DNA from 2 places in the Herbaspirillum sp. GW821-FHT09A12 genome. Region 2 is predicted to be linked to the other one. Evidence: predicted binding sites of a transcription regulator. Region 2 holds the regulator's gene; the other holds the start of a gene.

Region 1 (7,922 bases), on a different contig from region 2:
GCGAAAAACCGCGGACACTTGCATGCCGGTACTGCTGCGCCAGTTTTTCCTACAATCGATCAACGCCTATTGCCGCCTTGCCTGGTGGATGGATCAGCCAAAGCCATGACAATAGATGCCGCCCACCCCAAAAGTTCCGGCCGGGCTTAAAAAAACGGGCCTCTCGGCCCGCTTTCTTTTACAACGCTTACTGGGCTTGTTTCGCCGCAGCCACTTGCGCTGCCACTTCGGCAGCGAAATCGTCCTGCTTCTTCTCAATGCCTTCGCCCACCACGTACATCACAAAGGACTTCACGGTGGAGTTCGCGGCCTTGAGCATCTGCTCGACGCTTTGCTTGTCGTTCTTCACGAAAGCCTGGTTGAACAGCGACACTTCCTTCAGGTACTTTTGCACCGAACCTTCGACCATCTTGGCGGCGATGTCGGCCGGCTTGCCGGATTCAGCAGCCTTCAGGGAGGCAACCGAACGCTCCTTCTCGATCAGGTCGGCCGGAACTTGCTCGGACGACAAGGCCACCGGCTTCATGGCGGCGATGTGCATTGCCACATCCTTGCCGACTTGCAGGTCGGCGCCGTCGAACTCGACGACCACGCCGATACGGGTGCCGTGCAGGTAGGACACCAGCTTGGCAGCCGACTCAAAGCGCTGGAAGCGGCGGAACGACATGTTTTCGCCGATGCGGCCGATCAGTTCGGTACGCAGTTCTTCCAGGGTCTTGCCGTCAGGCAGCTTGCAGGCGCCCAGGGCGGCCACGTCGGCCGGGTTCTGCTCGGCGACCAGCTTGGCAGCTGCTTCAGCCAGGCCGATGAATTCTTCGTTCTTGGTCACGAAGTCGGTTTCGCAGTTGACTTCGATCAGGGCGCCGACATTGCCGTTGATGTAGGTCGCGACCACGCCTTCGGCGGTGATGCGCGAGGAAGCCTTGGAGGCCTTGCTGCCCAGCTTGACGCGCAGGAGCTCTTCAGCCTTGACCAGATCGCCGTTGGCTTCGGTCAGTGCCTTCTTGCATTCCATCATCGGCGCGTCGGTCTTTGCGCGCAGTTCGCCCACCATTGCTGCGGTAATTGCCGCCATACTATTTCTCCTGACTTGATGGCGCGCTGCCCGAGGCAACGCGCCTTGATCCAACATTAGCTCGAAAATCGACTCAAAAAAAAGGGGCCACTGCGCGTATCGCTGTCACCCCTTTTTGTACTGCACCAGCGAAAGCGGAATTACGCCTGTTCACTGACCTCGACGAACTCGTCGCCCTTGACGGCTTCGACCACTTCGTTGACGGCATTGGCACGGCCTTCCAGCACGGCGTCAGCCACACCGCGGGCGTACAGCGCGATCGCCTTGGCGGAGTCGTCATTGCCCGGGATGACGTAGGTCACGCCTTCTGGCGAGTGGTTGGTATCGACCACGCCGATGACCGGGATGCCCAGCTTGGCGGCTTCGGTGATGGCGCCCTTGTGGTAGCCGACGTCGATCACGAAGATCGCGTCAGGGATGCCGCCCATATCCTTGATGCCGCCGATGGACTTCTCCAGCTTTTCCTTTTCGCGGCTGAACAGCAGCGCTTCCTTCTTCGACAGCTTCTCGACCGAACCGTCTTCGATGGCAGCTTCCATGTCCTTCAGGCGCTTGATCGAGGTCTTGATGGTCTTGAAGTTGGTCAGCATGCCGCCCAACCAGCGCTGGTCGACGTAAGGCACGCCGGCGCGTTGCGCTTCGGCAGCCAGGATTTCGCGCGCCTGGCGCTTGGTGCCGACAAACAGGATGGTGCCGCGATTGGCCGACAGTTGACGCACGTACTTTTGCGCCTCCTGGTACATGCCCAGGGTCTTTTCCAGGTTGACGATGTGAATCTTGTTGCGATGACCGAAAATGAACGGGGCCATCTTGGGGTTCCAGAAGCGGGTTTGGTGGCCGAAGTGGACACCGGCTTCCAGCATTTCACGCATGGTAACGGACATGAATTTCTCCAGGGTTAGGTCTGGAATCCGCTCGGTCATCCGGCTCATGCAGCCAGACACCCTTTGGCGAACGGATTCGCGTTTCAAAAATACATTTCAATAAGGCAACATGCAGCTTACGCCAATCACATTGCCCTCCAACCTGATTTCAGGTTAGCCCGAGATTGTACTTAACTACGCCATTTTATTCAAGCATCACTTCAACATGGCATACCTGCCTGCCGACGCGCCGGCAGCCTCTCGACTATAATCCCTACTTGACGATTTTCCTGCGAATTACGATACAACATGGGCAACATCACCATCAAGACCGCTGAAGACATCGAAGGCATGCGCGTGGCCGGCCGCCTGGCCGCCGAAGTACTGGACTACATCGCCCCCTTCGTGAAACCCGGCGTGACCACCGGCGAAATCGATCGCCTGTGCCACGAGTACATGACAAATGTGCAAGACACCATCCCGGCCCCGCTCAACTATTGCCCGCCCGGCTACACGCCCTACCCCAAGGCCATTTGCACCTCGCTGAACGACGTGATCTGCCACGGCATCCCGGGCGACAAGGTGATGAAGAACGGCGACGTGCTCAATATCGACATCACGGTCATCAAGAACGGCTACCACGGCGACACCAGCCGCATGTTCTACCTGGGCGAACCGTCCATCCTGGCGCGCCGCCTGACCGACATCACCTATGAATGCATGTGGCTGGGCATTTCCAAGATCAGGCCGGGCGCGCACCTGGGCGACATCGGCCACGTCATCCAGCAGCATGCCGAAAAGGCCGGTTACAGCGTGGTGCGCGAATTCTGCGGCCACGGCATCGGCAAGGTGTTCCATGAAGAACCGCAAGTGCTGCACTATGGCCGCCCCGGCACGCTGGAAAAGTTGCAGGCCGGCATGATTTTCACCGTCGAGCCGATGATCAACGCCGGCCGCCGCGAAATCCGCGAAATGGGTGACGGCTGGACCATCAAGACCAAGGATCGCAGCCTGTCGGCGCAGTGGGAACATACGGTGCTGGTCACCGAGACCGGTTTTGAGGTGCTGACGGTTTCGCCCGGCATGCCGGCGCCGCCCGCCTTCATCCAGAACCTGGCGACGGCGCCCGCCTAACCCTTTATCCAACCGGCTGCCACCTCCGGCGGAAATGACGATGAGCGACAATTTGGCCATCGCCATTTCCGCCGCAGCGTTTCAGGATCAACCGCGGCATTTCGCGCGCCTGCGGGGTATTCGGCATGAAACCTGCTAAGGAAAGCGAGCCGCATGGGGATGCGGCCCATAGGCCGCCAGCAAGCGGACAACCCTCCGCCAACCACAACACCAAGCCGATGCCGACACTAGCCGTCACGCTCAAAAAACATCTCAAGGCTGCGCGCCAGCAAGCTATCGATGCCTTCCAGTCCAACCACAAGACGGAACAGTTGCTGACCCAACTGCGCCGCAATGTCGACGAAGCGCTCACGCAGGCCTGGACCGAACTGGGAATGCCGGCCGACGCCGCCCTGGTGGCAGTCGGCGGCTATGGCCGCGGCGAACTGTTCCCGCATTCGGACGTGGACGTGCTGATCCTGCTGGCCAGGGCGGCCGAAGGCGCGGAAAAAGAGAAACTGGAATCGCTGGTGCAACTGTTCTGGGATATCGGCCTGGAAATCGGCCACAGCATCCGCACCATCGATGAATGCATGGACGAGTCGGCCGCCGACATCACGGTGCAGACCAGCCTGCTGGAAGCGCGCCTGGTCACCGGCAGCCGCAAGCTGTTCAAGCAACTGCAGGAGCGCTACCAGGCCGCGCTCGATCCGCTGGCATTTTTTCAGGCCAAGACGCTGGAAATGCGCCAGCGCCACGTCAAGTACGAAGATACCCCCTACAGCCTGGAACCCAATTGCAAGGAAAGTCCCGGCGGCCTGCGCGATCTGCAGGTGATCCTGTGGGTGGCCAAGGCGGCCGGACTGGGCGACTCCTGGAGCAAGCTGGCCGAACACGGCATGCTGACGGCCACCGAAGCGCGCCAGTTGCGCCAGAAGGAGCGCGCCTTCAAGGACATCCGCATCCGCCTGCACATCTACACCAACCGCCGCGAAGACCGCCTGGTGTTCGACATCCAGACGCCGATTGCCGAAAGCTTCGGCTTCAAGACCACCGACACCCGCCGCGCCAGCGAATACCTGATGCAGCGCTACTACTGGGCCGCCAAGGCGGTGACCCAGCTCAACACCATCCTGCTGCAAAACATCGAGGCTCACCTGTTCCCGCAGCAGGTCGTGCCCAAGCGCATCAACGACCGCTTCAACGAGGTCAACGGCTTCCTCGATATCGCGCACGAAGACGTATTCGAAAAGACCCCCTCGGCCATGCTGGAAGTGTTCCTGGTGCTGGCCGAGCATCCCGAACTCAAGGACATGTCGGCGCGCACCATGCGCGCGCTGTGGCACGCCCGCTTCAAGATCGACAACGCCTTTCGCAACGATCCGGAAAACCACCGGCTCTTCATGCAGATCATCCAGGGCAAGCGCGGCATCATGCACGCGCTGCGCCGCATGAACGCCACCAGCGTGCTGGGGCGTTATTTGCCGAACTTCCGCCATATCGTCGGCCAGATGCAGCACGACCTGTTCCACGTCTACACGGTGGACCAACACATCCTGATGGTGGTGCGCAACGTGCGCCGCTTCACCATGAGCGAACACGCCCACGAATACCCGTTCTGCAGCCAACTGATCGCCAACTTCGCCCAGCACTGGGTACTGTACGTGGCGGCGCTGTTCCACGACATCGCCAAGGGCCGCGGCGGCGACCACTCCAAGCTGGGCATGGCCGACGCCCGCCAGTTCTGCGAGCAGCATGGCATTTCCGAGGAAAACACCGAACTGATCGTGTTCCTGGTCGAACAGCACCTGGCCATGTCGCATGTGGCGCAAAAACAGGACTTGTCGGACCCCGACGTGATTTCGCAATTCGCCCAGATGGTCAAGGACGAGCGCCACCTGACCGCGCTCTACCTGCTGACCGTGGCCGACATCCGCGGCACCAGCCCCAAGGTATGGAACGCCTGGAAAGGCAAGCTGCTGGAAGACCTGTACCGCATGACGCTGCGCGTGCTGGGCGGCGAAGCGCCCTCGGCCGACCGCGAACTGAAGAACACCCAGCAGGAAGCCATCAAGACGCTGCGCCTGTACGGCCTGCCGGCCGACGCCCACGAGAAGTTCTGGAAGCAGTTGGATGTGGCCTATTTCCTGCGCCACGACGCCTCCGACATCGCCTGGCAGACCCGCTGCTTCTACGACAAGATCGACACCGACGTGCCGCTGGTGCGCTGCCGCCTGGCCCCCATCGGCGAAGGCGTGCAGGTCGCGGTCTACACGCCCGACCGCCCCGACCTGTTCGCCCGCATCTGCAGCTATTTCGATGAGAAGAACTTCAGCATCTTCGACGCCAAGATCCACACCACCCAGAGCAACTACGCGCTGGACGCCTTCCTGATCAATGCGCCGGTATTCGCCAGGAACTATCGCGACATCATCAACCTGATCGAGCACGAACTGGGCGAGCTGCTGAAGTCGGACGCGCCGTTGCCGGCGCCGTCGAAGGCGCGCCTGTCGCGGCTGTCGCGCACCTTCCCGGTCAACCCGGCGGTCGACCTGCGCCCCGACGAGCGCGGGCAGTACTACCTGCTGTCGGTCTCGGCCAACGACCGCGCCGGGCTGCTGTACTCGATCTCCAACGTGCTGGCCAAGTACAAGATCAACCTGCACACCGCCAAGGTGATGACCCTGGGCGAACGGGTGGAAGACGTGTTCCTGATCGACGGCCCGGGGCTGAACCAGCCGCGCAACCAGATCATGCTGGAAACCGAGCTGCTCAAGACCCTGCGCATCTGAGCCGCTCCGGCATCATCGTCATCGGCCGGCGCCCAGCCTTGGCGCGCCGGCTCCCAGGCCGTACAATCTCACCCTCGCCGCCCGCCGGCATCTTTACGCATTTGCAAGGCCCTTCATGACCGAACCCGTCCGCCTCTCCAAACGCATGTCCGAACTCGGCCTGTGCTCGCGCCGCGAAGCCGACGAGTGGATAGAAAAAGGCTGGGTGCGCGTGGACGGCGTGGTGGTATCGGTGCTCGGCAGCAAGGTGCTGCCGCACCAGAAGGTCACCGTGGAACGCCAGGCCAGCGCCGAGCAATCCCAGCGCGTGACCATCCTGATCAACAAACCCATGGGCTATGTCAGCGGCCAGGCCGAGGACGGCTACAAACCGGCGGTAGTGCTGGTCAATGCCGAATCGCGCTGGCAGGAAGACACGGCCGAGATGCAGTTCCATCCCAAGCAATTGCGCAGCCTGGTGCCGGCCGGACGCCTGGATATCGATTCGGTGGGCCTGCTGGTGCTGACCCAGGACGGGCGCATTGCCAAACACCTGATCGGCGAGGATTCCGCAGTCGACAAGGAATACCTGGTGCGCGTGAAGTACACGCGTCCCGGCAAGCTGCCGGAGCATGACCTCAAACGCCTGAACCACGGCCTGATCATGGATGGCAAGCCGCTCAAGCCGGCCAAGGTGGAATGGCAGAACGAAGACCAGTTGCGCTTCGTCCTGCGCGAAGGCAAGAAGCGCCAGATCCGCCGCATGTGCGACATGGTGGGACTGAAGGTGATCGGCCTGAAGCGCGTGCGCATCGGCGGCGTCAAGCTGGGCGAGCTGCCCACCGGGCAATGGCGCTATCTGCGGCCGGACGAGCAGTTCTGACCCTGCCCCCGCATGCCCCGACCGCTGGCGCCCGGATCAGAGGAAGCGATCCAGGATCTTGCGGCTGTGCTTGTCCAGCGCCTTCAGGTCGCGCACCAGGAACTGGATGCTGTGGCTGTCGGCGATCAGCAAGGCCGACTGCGGCAAGCGCCGGATATCTTCCTCGCCCTTCAAGGTAAACGTCGTGACGCCGCGGCTGGTTTCCACCGTCCAGTCGCTGGGGGTGGCGTAGGTGGAAACGCCGACGATGCGCAGGATCTCCGGCATGAACTCGCGGCTGGCCAATTCCTCTTCGATCAGGGCGCGCACTTCCGCGCCGACCTGTTCCAGCCGCTCGATCCAGGCCAGCTCGTGGCCGTCGCTGCTGACGATGGAAATGCCGTGGTCCGGCGCCCCGATCGGAAACGCCCGCACCGGGATCACATTCTCGCTCTCAATGCCGTCGGCGCCGATGAAGACCAGCCGGCCGAAGCTGTTGCGGCGCAAGGCGATAGACGCCAACGGCGTTGCCGTTATGGTTGGGATCGTGGTCATGCTCATTCTCCTCCCTCGGCCTGGCTGACCGAGACTTCCGCCTCGCCCTCGGGGTTGCGCGCCTGCGCCTGGTACAGCTTGTAATAGTGGCCTTCGCGCGCCATCAGTTCCTCATGGTTGCCGACCTCCACCACCTGGCCGCGATCCAGCACCACCAGGCGATCGGCCTTGCGCAGCGTCGACAAGCGGTGGGCAATGGCAATCGTGGTGCGGCCCTGCACCAGGTTGTCCAGCGCCTTCTGGATTTCCTTCTCGGTGGTGGTGTCGACCGACGAGGTCGCCTCGTCCAGGATCAGGATACGCGGGTCGATCAGCAGCGCGCGCGCGATCGAGATGCGCTGGCGCTCGCCGCCCGACAAGGCCTGGCCGCGTTCGCCCACCAGCGAGTCGTAGCCCTGCGGCAAACGCAGGATGAATTCATGCGCATGCGCCGCGCGGGCGGCGGCCACGATTTCTTCGCGCGTGGCCTCCGGTTTGCCGTAGGCGATGTTCTCGGCGATGGTGCCGAAGAACAGGAAAGGCTCCTGCAGCACCAGGCCGATGTTGCGGCGATATTCCGAAATCGGCAGCGAGCGGATGTCGACGCCGTCGATGCGGATCGCGCCTTCCGACACGTCATAGAAACGGCAGATCAGGTTGACCATAGTCGACTTGCCCGAGCCGCTGTGGCCGACCAGGCCGAT
Region 2 (7,922 bases):
CGCCGATGGAGCTGTATTCCGACACCGCGCGCGTGACCGACGACCAGACCAAGATCCACATGTACGGCAACGCCAACGCCACGCGCGGCGGCGCCAACGGCGCGGCCCCGATGCACCTGGTCTCCGAATACCTGTTGCTGCTGCCGGACGACGAAATCGTCAAGACCGACAAACCGGTGGCAATGACGATGGGCACCACCAGACTGAACGGCGTGGGGATGATCGCCAACAATGCCACGCAGGAAGTGCAGTTGCTGGGCAACGTGCGCGGCTACTACGAACCGACACAAAAGAAACGCTGAGCCAAGACTCAACCTGACAGGAACTTATGAAACGCTCACTCTTATTGCCCTGGTTGCTGCTGCTCGCCATCTGCGGTGCGGCGCGCGCGGAAAAGGCCGACTCGACCAAGCCCACCAACATCGAAGCCGACCAGATGGTCTACGACGACGTGCGCCAGGTAAAGACCTTCACCGGCAACGTGGTGCTCACACGCGGCACGCTGCTGATCAAGGCCGGCCGCGTGGTGCTGACCACCGACCAGTACGGTTATGAATATGCGGTGCTGTATGCGGCGCCGGGTTCGCTGGCCAGCTTCCGCCAGAAGCGCGACGGCGGCCCCGACCTGTGGATCGAAGGCCAGGCCGAGCGCATCGAGTATTCCGAGCAGACCGAGATCTCCAAACTGTTCAACCGCGCGCACATCCAACGCATGGACGGCAAGCGCATTACCGACGAGGTCAACGGCGAGTTCATCTCCTACGACAGCCGCGCCGAATTCTATTCGGTCAACAATACCGCTTCGGGTGAAAGCAAGCCGGGCGCGGGCCGGATCACCGCGGTGATCCAGCCCAAGAATCCGCCTGTCCAGCCGGCGCCGTCAACGCAGCCGGCCCAACCCGGAAAGGACCAGTAACATGGTGAGCTCGCTGGTGGTCCGCGGACTGAAGAAAAGCTATGGCGCGCGCCAGGTGGTGCGCGACGTGTCGATGGAAGTGCAGAGCGGCGAAGTGGTCGGCCTGCTGGGGCCCAACGGCGCCGGCAAGACCACCTCGTTCTACATGATCGTCGGCCTGGTGCCGTCCGACGGCGGCGAAATCGACCTGGATGGCGCGGCCATCTCAAGCCTGCCGATCCACAAGCGCGCCACGCTGGGCCTGTCCTACCTGCCGCAGGAAGCCTCGGTATTTCGCAAGCTGACGGTGGAAGACAATATCCGCGCCGTGCTCGAGCTGCGCCAGGAAAACGGCAAGCCGCTCTCGCGCGACGAAATCGAAGGCCGCCTCAACAACCTGCTGCATGAACTGCAGATCGAGAAGCTGCGCGACAGCCAGGCGCTCTCGCTGTCGGGCGGCGAACGGCGCCGCGTCGAAATCGCGCGCGCGCTGGCGACCGATCCGCGCTTCGTGCTGCTGGACGAGCCGTTCGCCGGCATCGACCCGATCGCCGTGATCGAGATCCAGCGCATCGTGCGCTTCCTCAAGGAACGCGGCATCGGCGTGCTGATCACCGACCACAACGTGCGCGAGACGCTGGGCATCTGCGACCGCGCCTACATCATCAACCAGGGAACGGTGCTGGCCAGCGGCAGCCCGGACGACATCATCGCCAACGAATCGGTGCGGCGCGTCTACCTGGGCGAACATTTCCGCATGTGAGCGCCCTGCGCCAGGCCACGCCAGCGCAGCGCACGACATGCAACGCACGACAAAGCAGCACGTAACAAGCCGGCCACGCGGCGCCTGAAAGCCAGATGAAACAGTCCCTCCAGTTACGCACATCGCAGCACCTTGCATTGACGCCGCAATTGCAGCAGTCGATCAGGCTGCTGCAATTGTCTACCCTGGAACTGCATCAGGAACTGGAACAGATCCTGTCCGACAACCCGCTGCTCGAGCGGCTTGACGACGCGCTCGACAATTCGGTGCGGCTGCTGGCCGACGGCGCCCTCTCCGCCTCGCCCTCCAGCGGCGTGGCCGACAGCGCCGGCGAAAGCGGCGCCGAGGCCCCCGCGCCCGCAAGCGACGGCGAATCCAGCCTCGACTACCAGGACAACACGCCTGAGGGCAGCGTCAGCGGCGAATCCGAATGGAGTTTCGACGATGTCGCGCGCAACGGCAAATCATCCGACGATGAGGATGCGCGGCCGCAACTGGAAGCGCACCAGACCACGCTGCGCGAACACCTGGTGGAACAGATCCGCGTCACCGCCCGCACGCTGCGCGACCGCGCGCTGCTGGAGCTGCTGGCCGATACGCTGGACGACAACGGCTACCTGGACGAGCCGCTGGAAGATATCCTGTCGCACCTGCCCGAAGAGCTGGGAATCGATCTTGAAGAGCTGTCGATCGCGCTCAAGCTGCTGCAAAGCCTTGACCCGGCCGGCGTCGGCGCGCGCAGTCCCAGCGAATGCCTGGCGCTGCAGATCCGCCGGCTGCCCGGCGTGCCTTTCGTCACGCGCAAGCTGGCGCTGAAGATCGTCGAGGATTACCTGCCGCTGTTCGCCCAGCGCGACTTCAACAAGATCAAGAAGGCGCTCGACTGCGACGACGAAGACCTGCGCGAAGCCCAGGCCGTCATCCGCCAATGCCGGCCGCACCCGGGCGCCGAATTCGCCCGCGACGCCTCCGACTATGTGGTGCCGGACGTGATTGTCAAACAAACAAAGAACGGCTGGCAGGTCACGCTCAACCATGACGTGATGCCCAAGCTGCGCGTGAACGCGATGTATGCGAGTGCGCTCAAGCAATCCAAAGGCGAAGTTTCACTCACATCGCAGCTGCAGGAAGCGAAGTGGCTGATCAAGAATATGCGCCAGCGCTTCGATACGATTTTGCGAGTTGCACAAGCTATTGTCGAACGTCAAAGAAACTTCTTTTCACATGGCGCAGTTGCCATGCGCCCCCTTGTGCTGCGCGAAATTGCTGATACACTGGGTCTACACGAGAGCACTATCTCGCGTGTGACAACTCAGAAATACATGCTCACGCCACACGGCATGTTCGAGTTGAAATACTTCTTCGGTAGCCATGTCGCGACCGAAACCGGAGGTGAAGCCTCCTCCACCGCGATACGGGCACTGATCAAACAACTGATAGGAGCCGAAAACCCGCAGACCCCATTATCCGACAGCAAGATTGCGGATATGCTGGCAGAACAAGGCATGGTGGTCGCGCGACGGACTGTCGCAAAATACCGCGAAGTGCTGAAGATTCCACCAGTCAATCTCCGCAAATCCCTCTGAGTTTTTCCTCGGTTTTTCTGTAGTACTTGCAGCCGTCGCTGTGTTCAGGCAAGCATTCATGCCCTCAGACACAAACGCTGTACTCTCTCCAGGCGTATGGATGAGATGCACGAACCTCCAGTGACTTCACGATAGGAGTGTTGTATGAATCTGACCATTAGTGGACACCACCTCGAACTGACCCCCGCCATCCGGGAATACGTGCAAAGCAAGCTGGCACGAATCAAGCGCCATTTCGACAATGTGATCGACATCAGCGTCATCCTGAGCGTAGATAAACTGACAGAAAAAGAAAAAAGACAGAAGGCGGAAATCAACGTCCATATCAAGGGGAAGGATTTGCATGCGGAAAGTATCGCCCACGATCTCTACGCGGCCATTGATGCATTGATCGACAAGCTCGATCGCCAGGTCATCAAGCACAAGGATCGTCTGCAAAACCATCATTCGATGGCCAAGAGGCTGCCGGAAGACAGCGTTTCGGGCGCGGCGGCAAGTGCAAGCGCAAGTGCATAGCGGATAATGATCCGCCAACGACGGGGTCGTACCAGGCCCCGTCAATGAGGAAAGGGCGCGAAAGCGCCCTTTTTCATTTCCGCCGGCTTTCTTGCCCACGGGAACGTCCCGATGGAAATGGCCGCCGGGAAACATTGCAAATAATTCAAATGATTTACGCGGCCGGGCACAACATGGGCGCCTTCCGCAACCATGTTTCAAACGCGGATGGCGGCTTTTTCATATAATGTCGGCAATCACCATTTTTTAAGGCATAGCCATGAGCGACGTTCAATCCTGGATCAAGGAAACCGTGACCCAAAACCCTGTCGTGCTGTTTATGAAGGGCACCGCGCAATTCCCGCAATGCGGCTTCTCCGGCAAGGCGATCCAATTGCTCAAGGCCAGCGGCGCCGAGAACATCGTCACCGTCAACGTGCTGGAAAGCCCCGACGTGCGCCAAGGCATCAAGGAATATTCGAACTGGCCGACCATCCCCCAACTGTACGTGAAGGGAGAATTCGTGGGCGGTTCGGACATCATGAACGAAATGTACGCATCGGGTGAACTGCAAACCCTGATCAAGGGCTGAGCCCCGGCCACGCCGTATTGACTCCTCTCATTCCCGCCACATGCCGCGCCAACGCCTGATCGTCGCCATCACCGGCGCGACAGGCGCGGTCTATGGCGTGCGCCTGCTGGAACACCTGCGCGGCCACGCGCAGGTTGAAACGCACCTGCTGATCTCGGACGCCGGCGTACTCAACATCCACCAGGAACTCGACCGCAGCCGCAAGGATATCGAGGCGCTGGCCGACGTGGTCTACAACGTGCGCGATGTCGGCGCGGCTATCGCCAGCGGCTCCTTTGCGTCAGCCGGCATGGTGGTGGCGCCATGCTCGATGAAAACGCTGGCGTCGGTGGCCCATGGCCTTTCCGACAACCTGATCACGCGCGCCGCCGACGTGGTGCTGAAGGAACGCCGCCGCCTGGTGCTGATGGTGCGAGAAACGCCCTTCAACCTGGCCCACCTGCGCAACATGACGGCGGTGACCGAGATGGGCGGCGTGATCTTCCCGCCGCTGCCCGGCTTCTACCATCGGCCCTCCTCGATGGAACAGATGGTCGACCATACGCTGGGGCGCGTGCTTGACCTGTTCGGTCTGGCGCACCAGCTCACGCCGGAATGGCAAGGAATGAAACCCGCATCGGACTGAACCGGCAGCGTAACGCATGCCCCAAACGAAACGCGCCGCAGGAAAACCTGCGGCGCGTTTTTCTTATTGCAGACCAACAGTGATCAACCGCGGCCGATGTAAGGCATCTTGGTCGCCATCACCGTCATGAACTGCACGTTGGCGTCCAGCGGCAGGCTGTCCATGTAGAGGATGGCACGGGCCACATGCTCGGCATCCATGGTCGGCTCCACCTTGGTCGAACCGTCGGCCTGCAGCGTGCCCTTCTTCATCAGCGTGGTCATGTCGGTCGAGGCGTTGCCGATGTCGATCTGGCCGCAGGCGATGTCGTACTGGCGGCCGTCCAGCGAGGTGGCCTTGGTCAGGCCGGTGATGGCATGCTTGGTCGCGGTGTACGACGCCGAGAACGGGCGCGGCGCGTGCGCCGAGATCGAACCGTTGTTGATGATGCGGCCGCCGCGCGGCGACTGCTCCTTCATGATGCGGAAAGCTTCCTGCGTGCACAGGAAGACACCGGTCAGGTTGATGTCCACCGCCGACTTCCACTGTTCCACCGTCAACTCTTCCAGCGACACCGGCGGCGCGAAGATGCCGGCGTTGTTGAACACCATGTCGAGACGGCCGAAACGCTCCTTGGTCTTGGCGAACAGGTTCTTCACCGAAGCCGGATCGGTGACGTCGGCGGCGACCACCAGCGCGTTGGCGCCATGCTCGCCGGCCAGCTTCACGGTCTCTGCCAGCGCATCCTGGCGGCGGCCGGCCAGGGCCACGCCATAGCCGTCGCGCAGCAGCGCCAGGGTGATCTGCCGGCCAATGCCGGAGCCCGCGCCGGTGACCAGCGCAATTCGTTTCGGTGCTGCCATTGTGTCTACTCCTGTCTGATCTTGTGGGTGAATGTCAATGCGCCAGCGCGGCCGTAAAAAAAAGCCGCCTGTTGCGCACAGGCGGCTTTCACTATAGCAAACGCGGCGCGCCGCTTCGATGAGAGATTTTCAATCCCCGCGCCGGCATTCATGCATGGGCCGGCGCCGGCATGCGCTCACACCGAGGAAGACAGCGGCTTGCCGGTATCGATCCCCAGCGTCGATGCGGCAGCCTGCAATTTGGCGCGGTCGTCGCCGAACACTTCGGTCAGCGCGGTATAGGCAATCCAGCGCGCATCGATCTCGAAGAAATCGCGCAGGTTGACCCGCGTATCGCTGCGCCCGAAACCATCGGTGCCCAGCGTGACATACCTGCCCGGCACGAAGGCGCGGATGCTTTCAGGCAGCGTGCGGATGTAATCGCTCACCGCGATCACCGGCGCATCGCTGCCTTGCAGTTGCTGCGTCACATACGCTTGCGCAGCGCCGCCGGCCAGGCGCTGCTGACGCTGCGCGGCCACGCCGTCGCGCGCCAGCTCGATGAAGCTGGTCACGCTCCACACCTCGGCGTCGATCTGCCAATGCTTTTCGAGCAGCGCGGCGGCGGCTACGGTTTCCTTCAGGATCGGGCCGGAACCGAGCAGGCGCGCCTGCGGCTTCGCCTTCCTGCCCAGGCAATACATGCCGCGCAGGATGCCTTGCTCGACCCCGGCCGGCATGCTCGGCTGCGCCTCGTTCTCGTTGGTCACGGTGACGTAGTAGAACACGTCGTCATTGCGTTCCAGCATGCGGCGCATGCCGTCGTCGACGATCACCGCCAGCTCATACGCATAGGCCGGATCGTAAGACACGCAGTTCGGGATCGACGCCGCCACCACATGGCTGCTGCCGTCCTGGTGCTGCAAGCCTTCGCCGCCCAGCGTGGTGCGCCCCGAGGTGGCGCCGATGAGAAAGCCGCGTGCGCGCTGGTCGGCCGCGGCCCAGATCAGGTCGCCGATGCGCTGGAAACCGAACATCGAGTAGTAGATGTAGAACGGCAGCATCGGCGTGCCGTGCACCGAGTAGGCGGTCGCCGCCGCCGTCCATGAAGAGATGGCGCCGGCTTCGGTGATGCCCTCCTCCAGGATCTGGCCGTCCTTGGCTTCGCGGTAGTAGAGGATGGAGCCGATGTCTTCCGGCTCGTACAACTGGCCCTGGGAAGAATAGATGCCGACCTGGCGGAACAGGTTGGCCATGCCGAAGGTGCGCGCCTCGTCGGCCACGATCGGCACCACGTACCGGCCGAACTCCTTGTCCTTCAACAGGTTGCCGAGCTGGCGCACCAGCGCCATGGTCGACGACATTTCCTTGCCCTCGGCCTCCAGCGCGAACTTGCTGTGCGATGCCATCGGCGGCACCGCGCGTTTGGCATCGCCGGCCTGGCGGCGCGGCATATAGCCGCCCAGCGCGGCGCGACGCGCATGCAGATGCTTCATCTCGGCGCTGTCGTCGGCCGGCTTGTAGAAGGCCAGCGAGCGGCATTGCTCATCCGACAGCGGCAGCTTGAAGCGGTCGCGGAATTGCAGCAGGCTTTCTTCATCCAGCTTCTTTTGCTGGTGGGTGGTCATCTTGCCTTCGCCGGCCGCCCCCATGCCGTAACCCTTCTTGGTCTGCGCCAGGATCACGGTCGGCTGGCCGCGATGGCTGGCGGCGGCCTGGTAGGCCGAGAAGATCTTCTTCATGTCGTGGCCGCCGCGGCGCAGGCGGTTGATCTCTTCATCGGTCAGCGTGGCGCCGATCGCCTGGGTGCCGGGCGTCTGGCCGAAGAAGTGCTCGCGGTTGAAAGCGCCGTCGTTGGCGGCGAAGGTCTGCAACTGGCCATCGACGGTGCGGTTGAGCGCATCGACCAGCTCGCCGTCCTTGTCGCGCGCGAACAGCGCATCCCAGTCCGAGCCCCACAGCAACTTGACCACATTCCAGCCGGCGCCGGCGAACAAGGTCTCCAGCTCATCGACGATGTGACCGTTGCCGCGCACCGGACCGTCCAGGCGCTGCAGGTTGCAGTTGACCACGAAGATCAGGTTATCCAGCTTCTCGCGCGAGGCCAGCGAGAGCGCCGCCAGGGATTCAGGCTCGTCCATCTCG

Evidence for each region. The regulator sigma-54, encoded in region 2, starts transcription at its own class of promoters, with help from an activator protein. The targets are predictions, from matches to a motif close to TGGCANGNAANCTGCTTT.
Region 1: AC07N6_RS08655 ([protein-PII] uridylyltransferase) is a predicted target of sigma-54. The motif match lies at 3,194-3,211, and genes of this name have one in related genera.

Annotation. Positions count from the first base shown of each region.
Region 1 covers NZ_JBWKPR010000002.1:799,909-807,830, forward strand. The annotation lists gene tsf (translation elongation factor Ts) at 188-1,075, opposite strand; gene rpsB (30S ribosomal protein S2) at 1,216-1,959, opposite strand; gene map (type I methionyl aminopeptidase) at 2,248-3,072, shown strand; gene AC07N6_RS08655 ([protein-PII] uridylyltransferase) at 3,291-5,843, shown strand; gene AC07N6_RS08660 (pseudouridine synthase) at 5,959-6,705, shown strand; gene AC07N6_RS08665 (cyanophycin metabolism-associated DUF1854 family protein) at 6,742-7,239, opposite strand; gene AC07N6_RS08670 (cyanophycin metabolism-associated ABC transporter) at 7,242-7,922, opposite strand, start outside.
Region 2 covers NZ_JBWKPR010000007.1:162,642-170,563, reverse strand. The annotation lists gene lptC (LPS export ABC transporter periplasmic protein LptC) at 1-302, shown strand, start outside; gene lptA (lipopolysaccharide transport periplasmic protein LptA) at 329-916, shown strand; gene lptB (LPS export ABC transporter ATP-binding protein) at 918-1,658, shown strand; gene AC07N6_RS16495 (RNA polymerase factor sigma-54) at 1,754-3,244, shown strand; gene hpf (ribosome hibernation-promoting factor, HPF/YfiA family) at 3,389-3,760, shown strand; gene grxD (Grx4 family monothiol glutaredoxin) at 4,020-4,331, shown strand; gene AC07N6_RS16480 (UbiX family flavin prenyltransferase) at 4,372-4,956, shown strand; gene AC07N6_RS16475 (SDR family oxidoreductase) at 5,040-5,798, opposite strand; gene mdeB (alpha-ketoglutarate dehydrogenase) at 5,975-7,922, opposite strand, start outside.